3 regions of the Diaphorobacter oryzae DSM 22780 genome follow, and region 3 is predicted to be linked to each of the others. Evidence: predicted binding sites of a transcription regulator. Region 3 holds the regulator's gene; each other region holds the start of a gene.
The links. Region 3 encodes NrdR, which represses ribonucleotide reductase genes. Its sites were predicted from a motif close to CACNANATNTNGTG; they were not measured.
Positions count from the first base shown of each region.

Region 1: a site for NrdR is predicted at 1,902-1,915, ahead of BP68_RS17500 (ribonucleoside-diphosphate reductase subunit alpha). Genes of this name have one in related genera too.
Region 2: a site for NrdR is predicted at 1,309-1,322, ahead of BP68_RS10495 (ribonucleoside triphosphate reductase). Genes of this name have one in related genera too.

Region 1 is NZ_JCANUL010000014.1:95,523-98,797, forward strand. Features, by position in the region: gene BP68_RS17490 (sigma-54-dependent transcriptional regulator) at 1-1,048, shown strand, start outside; gene ampD (1,6-anhydro-N-acetylmuramyl-L-alanine amidase AmpD) at 1,032-1,703, shown strand; gene BP68_RS17500 (ribonucleoside-diphosphate reductase subunit alpha) at 2,010-3,275, shown strand, end outside.
Region 2 is NZ_JCANUL010000005.1:172,696-175,970, reverse strand. Features, by position in the region: gene BP68_RS10495 (ribonucleoside triphosphate reductase) at 1-1,294, opposite strand, end outside; gene BP68_RS10490 (bifunctional diguanylate cyclase/phosphodiesterase) at 1,520-3,275, opposite strand, start outside.
Region 3 is NZ_JCANUL010000001.1:517,813-521,087, reverse strand. Features, by position in the region: gene BP68_RS02365 (CBS domain-containing protein) at 1-392, shown strand, start outside; gene aroC (chorismate synthase) at 521-1,621, shown strand; gene nrdR (transcriptional regulator NrdR) at 1,687-2,136, opposite strand; gene glyA (serine hydroxymethyltransferase) at 2,161-3,275, opposite strand, start outside.

The DNA of each region.
Region 1 (3,275 bases), on a different contig from region 3:
GCGGCTGATCGGCGACTCCGAAGCCATGCGCAACGTGAAGCAGCGCATCGCCAAGGTGGCCCGTAGCATGGCGCCCGTACTGATCCGCGGCGAATCCGGCACCGGCAAGGAACTGGTGGCGCGCGCGCTGCATGGCAGCAGCCAGCGCGCCGACGGCCCGCTGGTCGCCGTGAACTGCGGCGCCATCCCCGAGAACCTGCTCGAGGCCGAATTCTTCGGCGCGCGCAAGGGCTCCTACACCGGCTCCACCCACGACCGCGAAGGCTACTTCCAGGCCGCCCGTGGCGGCACGCTGTTCCTGGACGAAATTGGCGACCTGCCGCTGGCCATGCAGTCCAAACTGCTGCGCGCCATTCAGGAGCGCAGCATCCGTCCCCTGGGCTCCACCCAGGAGGAGTCCGTGGACGTGCGCATCGTCAGCGCCACGCACCGCGACCTGGCTGCAGACGTACAGGCCGGACGCTTCCGTCAGGACCTGTACTACCGCCTGAACGTGATCGAACTACTGATCCCGCCATTGCGGGAGCGGCGCGAGGACCTGCCCGCGTTGTGCGACGCATTGCTCGCACGGATCGAACAGGAATCGGGCGTCACCGTGCCCCGTCTGACCGCAGAGGCACTGCGCCGTATCGCTCAGCACCCGCTCACCGGCAATGTCCGCGAACTGGAGAATCTGCTGCACCGCGCGGTCGCCCTAAGCGACGGACATGAACTGCATGTGGAATGCCCCCCACCCGCAGCGGGCGACGACGCCGAGTCCCCCGCCGTCCAGCAACGCACGCCACACACCAGCAGCGCGCGAGCGGAGGAGGCCCCCTCCCCACCGTTGGCGGCCGCCACCGCCGACATGGCACTGCCCAGCGACCTGCAAGCCTGGCTGGACGAGCAGGAGCGCGAAATCCTCGTGCGCGCCCTGCATGAAGCGGGCTTTAACCGCACGGCCACCGCCGCCCGCCTGGGGATCAGCCTGCGGCAAATTCGCTACCGCATCGCACGGCTGAACATCGCTGCTCCGCAGGATGGCGACAACCATGGCGACACAGAGTAAGCCGCGGCAACACCGGCGGCCACTCTGGCAAGGCGGCTGGTACACACCGGCACGGCCCATGGTTTCGCCCAACCATGGAACTCGGCCAGCCGGCGCTGTCGTCGACCTGATCGTCGTGCATTCGATCAGCCTGCCCCCCGGCCAATATGGCGGCACAGAGGTGCACCGGTTGTTCACCAACCGGCTCGACTGGGATGCGCACCCCTACTTCCAGACGATTCGGGGAATGGAAGTTTCCGCCCATTTCTTCATCAGCCGCAGTGGCGCACTCTGGCAATTCGTGGATACGGACCTGCGTGCCTGGCATGCCGGCAGGTCCCGTTACCGCGGACGTGACGCCTGCAACGATGACTCCATCGGCGTGGAGCTGGAAGGCCTGGAGGGCCTGGACTTCGAGGACGCGCAGTACGCCACGCTAACCGCCCTGTGCGCCGCACTGTCGCACCGCTACCCCGTCCGCTACATCGCCGGGCACGAACATATTGCGCCCCACCGCAAGGGCGACCCCGGGCCAGGATTTCACTGGGAAAGGCTGCGGTCGGCCTTTGCCGGCTCAGGCATCCTGTTTCCACCGATGCCATCCCAACCATTCGCCGGCAAGGTTTTTCAAAATATGCGATTTCGCAACAGCGAAGATCACGGTGCCACAGCCTGACCGCTAGACATGGCGGACGCTATCGAAGGAAAAGCGCCGCAATCCCGCGCCACCATTGAAAACAGCCGCGCACGCCCCCTCGCAGCACGGGGCCACACGGCCCCGGCCCCACCCACCGACAGTGATCGGCTCCGCAGTTTCTCTGCTCAGCCTCTTTCCGGGGATACACTACCTGTAGTGTCTTGAACCCCAAAGACACCCCAGATATAGTGTGCTGCGGCCCAAACATCGCCGTCAGCCACCCAGTGCTGACGGCGACTTTACCGCCCGCTTGGCCACCTTCCGACACCACCCAGAGAGGAATACATGCAAGCTGCGCCCCTTTCCCCCGCCATTGACACCACCCCGTCCTCGCAGGCCCTTGCCGCAGACACCCCTCCACCGGCGGCCGCAGCCGGCACGCTCACCCACTACCAGATCATCCGCCGCAATGGCGCGGTCGTGCCCTTCGAGCCACAGAAGATCGCCGTGGCCATGATGAAGGCCTTTCTTGCCGTACACGGCACCCAGGGCGCCGCCTCGGCCAGCGTGCGCGAGACGGTGGACCAGCTCACGCAGACGGTGGTGCGCGCCCTGATGCGTTCACGCCCGAACGGCGGCACCTTCCACATCGAGGATGTGCAGGACCAGGTGGAACTGGGCCTGATGCGCGACAGTCACCATGAGGTGGCGCGTGCCTACGTGCTGTACCGCGAGCGCCGTGCCCAGGAGCGTGCGCAGAAGAAAGAACAACTGCTGCCCCAGATGCCGGCGCTGTATGTGCAGGAAGGCGGCCAACGCGTCGAACTCGACGTCCTGCGCCTGCAGGCGCTGATCGAGTCCGCCTGTGCCAACCTGGGCGCCGACGTCCAGGCAGCGCCGATTGCAGCGGAGACCATGCGCAACCTGTACGACGGCGTGCCCATGGACGAGGTGTACAAGGCCTCCATCCTGGCGGCGCGCACCCTGATCGAGAAGGACCCCGGCTACACCTATGCCACTGCGCGCCTGCTGCTGCACACCATCGTGCGCGAGGTTCTGGGCCGCGATGTGCCCCCCGCCGATATGGCTGTGGCCTATGCCGCCAACTTTCCGCTGTTCATCCAAAAGGGGGTAGACAACGAGCTGCTGGACCCGCGCCTGCTGGACTTTGACCTGCAGCGTCTGGGTCACGCCCTGAAAGCCGAACGCGATCAGCAGTTCGACTACCTGGGCCTGCAGACGCTCTACGACCGTTACTTCCTGCACGTGCGCAAGACCCGCATCGAGCTGCCCCAAGCGTTCTTCATGCGCGTGGCCATGGGCCTGGCACTGCAGGAAGACGACCGCAATGCCCGCGCCATCGAGTTCTACGAGCTGCTCAGTTCCTTCGACTTCATGAGCAGCACACCCACACTGTTCAACAGCGGCACGCTGCGCTCGCAGCTGTCGTCCTGCTACCTGACCACGGTGCCCGACAACCTCGACGGCATCTACGAATCCATCAAGGAGAACGCACTGCTGTCCAAGTTCGCGGGCGGCCTGGGCAATGACTGGACTCGCGTGCGCGCACTGGGCGCGCGCATCAAGGGGACCAACGGCGAGTCGCAGGGC
Region 2 (3,275 bases), on a different contig from region 3:
CATGCAGGTAGCCCAGGCGCGCGCAGTTGATGGTGACCACGCCCAGGCTGCCGGTCTGCTCGGCGCTGCCGAACAGGCCGTTGCCGCGCTTGAGCAGTTCGCGCAGGTCGAGCTGCAGGCGGCAGCACATGGAGCGCACCATGTTCGGCTCCAGCTCGGAGTTGATGAAGTTCTGAAAGTAGGGCAGGCCGTACTTGGCCGTCATCTCGAACAGCAGTTGCGCGTTCTCGCTCTCCCAGGGGAAGTCGCGGGTGATGTTGTACGTGGGGATGGGGAAGGTGAACACCCGGCCCTTGGCGTCGCCCGTGGTCATCACGTCGATGTAGGCGCGGTTGATCAGGTCCATCTCGGCCTGCAGCTCGCCATAGGCAAACGGCATCTCCACGCCGCCGATCACCGGCACCTGCTCGCGCAGGTCCTCGGGGCAGGTCCAGTCGAAGGTGAGGTTGGTGAACGGCGTCTGCGTGCCCCAGCGCGACGGCACGTTGAGGTTGTAGACCAGTTCCTGGATGCATTGGCGCACCTGCGCGTAGTCCATGCCGTCCTGGCGCACGAAGGGCGCCATGTAGGTGTCGAACGACGAGAACGCCTGCGCGCCGGCCCATTCGTTCTGCAGCGTGCCCAGAAAGTTCACGATCTGCCCCACGGCCGAACTCATGTGCCGGGGCGGCCCGGCCTCCACCTTGCCGGGCACGCCGTTCAGCCCCTCGTGCAAGAGCGTGCGCAGCGACCAGCCCGCGCAGTAGCCGCTGAGCATGTCCAGGTCGTGGATGTGCATGTCGCCATGGCGGTGCGCCTCGCCGATTGCGGGCGTGTAGACATGCGACAGCCAGTAGTTGGCCGTGACCTTGCCCGCCACGTTCAGGATCAGCCCGCCCAGCGAATAGCCCTGGTTGGCGTTGGCGTTCACGCGCCAGTCGGCGCGCGTCAGGTATTCGTTGATGGAGCTTTCCACATCCACCAGCGTCTGCCGGTCGGCGCGCAACGTGGCATGGCGCTGGCGGTAGGCCATGTAGGCGCGGGCCGTGGCCAGGTGGTTGGCGGCGATCAGGGTCTGCTCCACCACGTCCTGGATCTGCTCGATGGCCGGCGCCTCGCCGCGAAAGCGGTGCACCAGCACCTTGGTGGCCTGGGCGGCGAGCAGCTGCGCCTCGTCCTCGCCGAACTCGCCCGTGGCGCCGCCGGCGCGCGCGATGGCCGAACGGATGCGCTGGGCGTCGAACGCGGCGCGTGCGCCGTCGCGCTGGATCACCTCGCGCGGCAGGGTGGCAATGGGGGAGGATGGTGGCGTCATGGTGGCCCTCAAAACACTACATATAGTGTTCACCATACTCATCAAACACTATAGGTAGTTTGATGCGGCACAAACCGGGGCGTTTGCGCCGGGCGCCGCCCCGTGCCTGAGAAGTTTGGAGTGTTTTAGGGCCTTTGCGTTTGATGGGTAAGCGTCAGTAGCTATTGAAACAATAGCATCAATCCTGCGCCGCGGCCCGCCCTGCCGGCGGGGCGGCGGGCCGCGTCAGGTCGGGCATTCCTGCGCCGCGTTGCGCAGCGCAAACGCCTCGAAGGCCTCGGGCTCCAGCGGCCGGCTGTACCAGTAGCCCTGCATCTCGTCGCAGCCGAAGGCCTGCAGCAGGGCCGCCTGCTCCGGCGTTTCCACGCCCTCGGCGATGGTGGTCATGCGCAGGCTGTGCGCCATCTTGATGATGGCCGTCACGATGGCCTGGTCGCTGGCCTGGTCCGCCAGCTCCCGCACGAAGGACTGGTCGATCTTCAGCTTGTCGATCGCATAGCGCTTGAGGTAGCTCATGGAGGAATAGCCGGTGCCGAAGTCGTCCAGCGCCACGCGGAAGCCCTCGGCGTGCAGGCGCCGGATGGTGGCCTCGGCCAGCGCGGGGTTCTTCAGGGCCACGGCCTCGGTCAGCTCCACCTCGATGCGGCGGGGCGGCACGTCCACCCGCCGCAGGATCTGCAGCAGCTCCTCGACCAGCCGGGGCCGGGCGAACTGCGCCGCCGAGACGTTGACCGCCACCACCAGCGGCGGGAGGCCGGCCGCGTCCCACAGGCGCAGCTGCTTGGCGGCCTGCTCCACCACCCAGAAGTCGATGGCCCCGATGGCCCCGCTTTGCTCGGCGATGGGAATGAACTCGGCCGGCGACACCAGCCCCCACCGCGGGTGGCGCCAGCGCAGCAGCGCCTCGGCGCCCACCAGCGCGCCGGTGGGCAGCGCGCGCTGCGGCTGGTAGACCAGGAACAGCTCGCCGTTGTGCGCCGCGTCCTTGAGGCCCGCGGCCAGCTCCAGCGAGCGCTGCGTGTGGGCCTGCATCTCCGGGGCGAAGAAGCGCAGGCCGTTGCGCCCGTCCTGCTTGACGCGGTACATGGCGATCTCCGCCGCCGAGGCCAGGGCGCTGGCGGTCTGCGCGTCGTCCGGATAGACCGCGACGCCCGCCGATGCGCTGAGCGACACCGGATGGCCTTGCACGGTCAGGGTGGTCTGCAGCAGCGTCAGGGCGTCGCGGGCCATGAGCGCGACGGCGGCCTGGTCGGCCCGGGGCACGATGGCCACGAAGGCGTCCCCGGAATAGCGCGCCAGGCCGGCCTGCGGGCCCAGGCTGGCGCGCAGGCGGTTGGCCATTTCCACCAGCAGCTCGTCGCCCGCCGCGTGGCCCAGCGTCTCGTTGATCATCTTGAAGTTGTCCAGGTCGAACCACAGCAGGGAGAGCCGCCCGTGGTCCGCGTCGGCCTGGCCGATGGCCAGGGCCAGCTGCTCGTCGAACGCCTTCTTGTTGAACAGGCCCGTCAGGGTGTCGAAGTTGGACAGGGCGCGGATGCGCTCCTCGGCCTCGCGGCGCAGGGTGATGTCCTCCTTGTGGGCGACGTAGTGCGTCACCTCGCCGAAGACGTCGCGGATGGGGTAGAGCGAGGCCTTCTCGGTGTAGATCTGGCCGTTCTTGCGGCGGTTGATCAGTTCGCCCTGCCAGGGCAGGCCCTGGGGCAGACGGCTCCACATCTCCTCGTAGACTGCGCGCGGCGTCAGACCCGACTGCAGCACCCGGGGGTTGCGCCCCAGCACTTCCGGCGCGCTGTAGCCGCTGACCTCGGTGAACGCCTTGTTGACGTACAGCATGCTGGCGTCGATGTCGGTGATGATCACCGGGTAGGGGCTCTGGTCCAGAGCCTCGGACAGCCGGTGGATCATGGCCTCCTGCCGGCGCTGGCGCGTGTGCTTCCAGACGGCGTCGGCCAGCACCTGCAGCGCCTGCACGTCCTGCTCG
Region 3 (3,275 bases):
CGCTGGCCCGTGCAGTCGAGGCCATGGCCGACAAGGACATCGGCTCGCTGGTGGTGATGGAGCATGGCGACCTGGTGGGCATGCTGACCTTCCGCGAGGTGATCCAGGCGCTGACGAAAAACGGCGGCAGCGTTGGCACGATGCTGGTACGCACGGCCATGGACGATGCGCCGCTGACCTGCACGCTGGAGACCGACATGGACGAGGTGCGCCGCATGATGCTGGGCCGCCATGCGCGCTACATGCCGGTGATGGACCAGCGCATGCTGATGGGCGTGGTGAGCTTCTACGACGTGGCCAAGGCCGTGGTGGACAGCCAGAATTTCGAGAACAAGCTGCTCAAGGCCTACATCCGCGACTGGCCCGCGCAAGAGGCCCGTCCCGCCAACTGAGGCGGTTTTCAAGCCAAATGGGCTGCCAGCGCTTACCTATCAAGCGCTTGCAGCTATTTTTTTGATAGCGTTGTGCGCTGCGTGCACCGCACGGTGCGCGGCCTGGCCCTCTGGGATAATCGCGGCCCATGAGCGGCAACACACTTGGCACCCTTTTCTGCGTCACCAACTTTGGTGAATCCCACGGCCCGGCCATCGGCTGCGTGATCGACGGCTGCCCGCCGGGCATGGCGCTGTCCGAGGCCGACATCCAGGCCGACCTGGACCGCCGCCGCCCGGGCACCAGCCGCCACGTCACGCAGCGCAACGAGCCCGACGCGGTGGAAATCCTCTCGGGCGTGTACGAGGGCAAGACCACGGGCACGCCCATCGCGCTGCTGATCCGCAACACGGACCAGCGCAGCAAGGACTACTCCAACATCGCCCAGAGCTTCCGCCCGGGCCATGCCGACTACGCCTACTGGCACAAGTACGGCCTGCGCGACCCGCGCGGCGGCGGCCGCTCGTCCGCGCGCCTCACCGCGCCCACCGTCGCAGCCGGCGCGGTGGCCAAGAAGTGGCTCAAGGAAAAATTCGGCACCGAGTTCCGCGCCTGCATGACGCAGCTGGGCGAGCTGCCCATTGCCTTCGAGAGCTGGGACCATGTGCCCCACAACCCCTTCTTCGCCCCGGTGGCCGATGTGCAGGCCTACGAGGACTACATGGATGCACTGCGCAAGAGCGGTGACTCCTGCGGCGCCCGCATCCGCGTGCAGGCCTCGGGCATGCCCGTGGGGCTGGGCGAGCCCTTGTTCGACAAGCTCGACGCCGACATCGCCCATGTGATGATGGGCCTGAATGCCGTCAAGGGCGTGGAGATCGGCGCCGGCTTCGCGAGCGTGGCCCAGCGCGGCACCACGCACGGCGATTCGCTCACGCCCCAGGGCTTTGCGAGCAACAACGCGGGTGGCGTCGTGGGGGGCATTAGCACGGGGCAGGACATCGAGGTGTCCATCGCCATCAAGCCGACCAGTTCCATCATCAGCCCACGCGAGTCCATCGACATCCACGGCCAGAGCACGGAGGTCATCACCAAGGGCCGCCACGACCCCTGCGTGGGCATTCGCGCGGCGCCCATCGCCGAGGCGCTGCTGGCACTGGTGGTCATGGACCATGCGCTGCGCCACCGCGCACAATGCGGCGACGTGGCGCTGCCCGTGGCGCCCATTGCGGCCGCGCGTATCGGTTGAGTGCCAAAAATGGCTGCAGCGCCCGTCCATTGGGCGCTGGCAGCTATCAATAGGGGAGCGCTGGTTTACTTGCGCACTTCATCGACCAGCGCGCGGAACTCGTCGATGTCCTCGAAGCTGCGGTACACGCTGGCGTACCGCACGTAGGCCACCTTGTCGAGCTTCTTGAGTTCGCGCATGACCAGTTCGCCGATGCGGCTGGAGATCACCTCGCGTTGCGCGAGGTTGAGCAGCTTTTCCTCGATGCGCTCGATGGCCGAGTCGATCTGCACCGTGCTCACCGGGCGCTTGCGCAGCGCCAGTTTGAAGGAGCCGAGCAGCTTGTGGCGGGCGTACTCGACGCGGCGGCCGTCCTTCTTGACGATGGTGGGGAAGTTGACTTCCGGCCGCTCGTAGGTGGTGAAGCGCTTGTCGCAGGCGCCGCACTGGCGCCTGCGTCGGATGAAGTCCCCGTCCTCGGACACACGGGTTTCAACGACCTGGGTGTCCGGATGGCTGCAGAAAGGGCACTTCATCGCTGCGGCTGTTCCGGCGGCGGATCAGCGGTAGACCGGGAAGCGGCTGGTCAGTGCGTGCACCTTGGCGCGCACGGCTTCCAGGTTGGCCTCGTCGTGCGGGTTGTCCAGCACGTCGGCCAGCAGGTTGGCCGTGATGCGCGTTTCCTCTTCCTTGAAGCCGCGCGTGGTGATGGCGGGCGTGCCCACACGGATGCCGCTGGTCACCATGGGCTTCTCGGGATCGTTGGGGATCGCGTTCTTGTTGATCGTGATGTGGGCCTTGCCCAGGGCGGCCTCGGCCGCCTTGCCCGTGATGCCCTTGGCGCGCAGGTCCACCAGCATGACGTGGCTCTCGGTACGACCGCTCACGATGCGCAGGCCGCGCTGGATCAGCGTTTCCGCGAACACCTTGGCGTTCTTGGTCACCTGTTGCTGGTAGGCCTTGAATTCGGGCGACAGCGCCTCCTTGAAGGCCACGGCCTTGGCGGCGATCACATGCTCCAGCGGGCCGCCCTGCAGTCCGGGGAAGATGGCGCTGTTGATGGCCTTCTCGTGCTCGGCCTTCATCAGGATGATGCCGCCGCGCGGGCCGCGCAGGCTCTTGTGCGTGGTGGAGGTCACCACGTCGGCGTGGGGCACGGGGTTGGGGTACTCACCCGCGACCACCAGGCCTGCGTAGTGGGCGATGTCCACCCAGAAGATGGCGCCGACTTCCTTGGCGATCTTCGCGAAGCGCTCGAAATCGATGCGCAGGGCGTAGGCGGAGGCGCCGGCGATGATCAGCTTGGGCTTGTGCTCGCGGGCCTTGGCTTCCAGCGCGTCGTAGTCGATCTCTTCCTTCTCGTTCAGGCCGTAGGAAACGACGTTGAACCACTTGCCGCTCATGTTCAGCGGCATGCCGTGGGTGAGGTGGCCACCTTCGGCCAGGCTCATGCCCAGGATAGTGTCGCCGGGCTTGAGGAAGGCCATGAGCACGGCCTGGTTGGCCTGCGAGCCGGAGTTGGGCTGCACGTTGGCCGCCTCGGCGCCGAACAGCTGCTTGATGCGGTCGATGGCAAGCTGTTCGATGACGTCCACGTTTTCGCAGCCGCCGTAGTAGCGCTTGCCGGGGTAGCCTTCGGCGTACTTGTTGGTGAGCTGCGAGCCCTGTGCGGCCA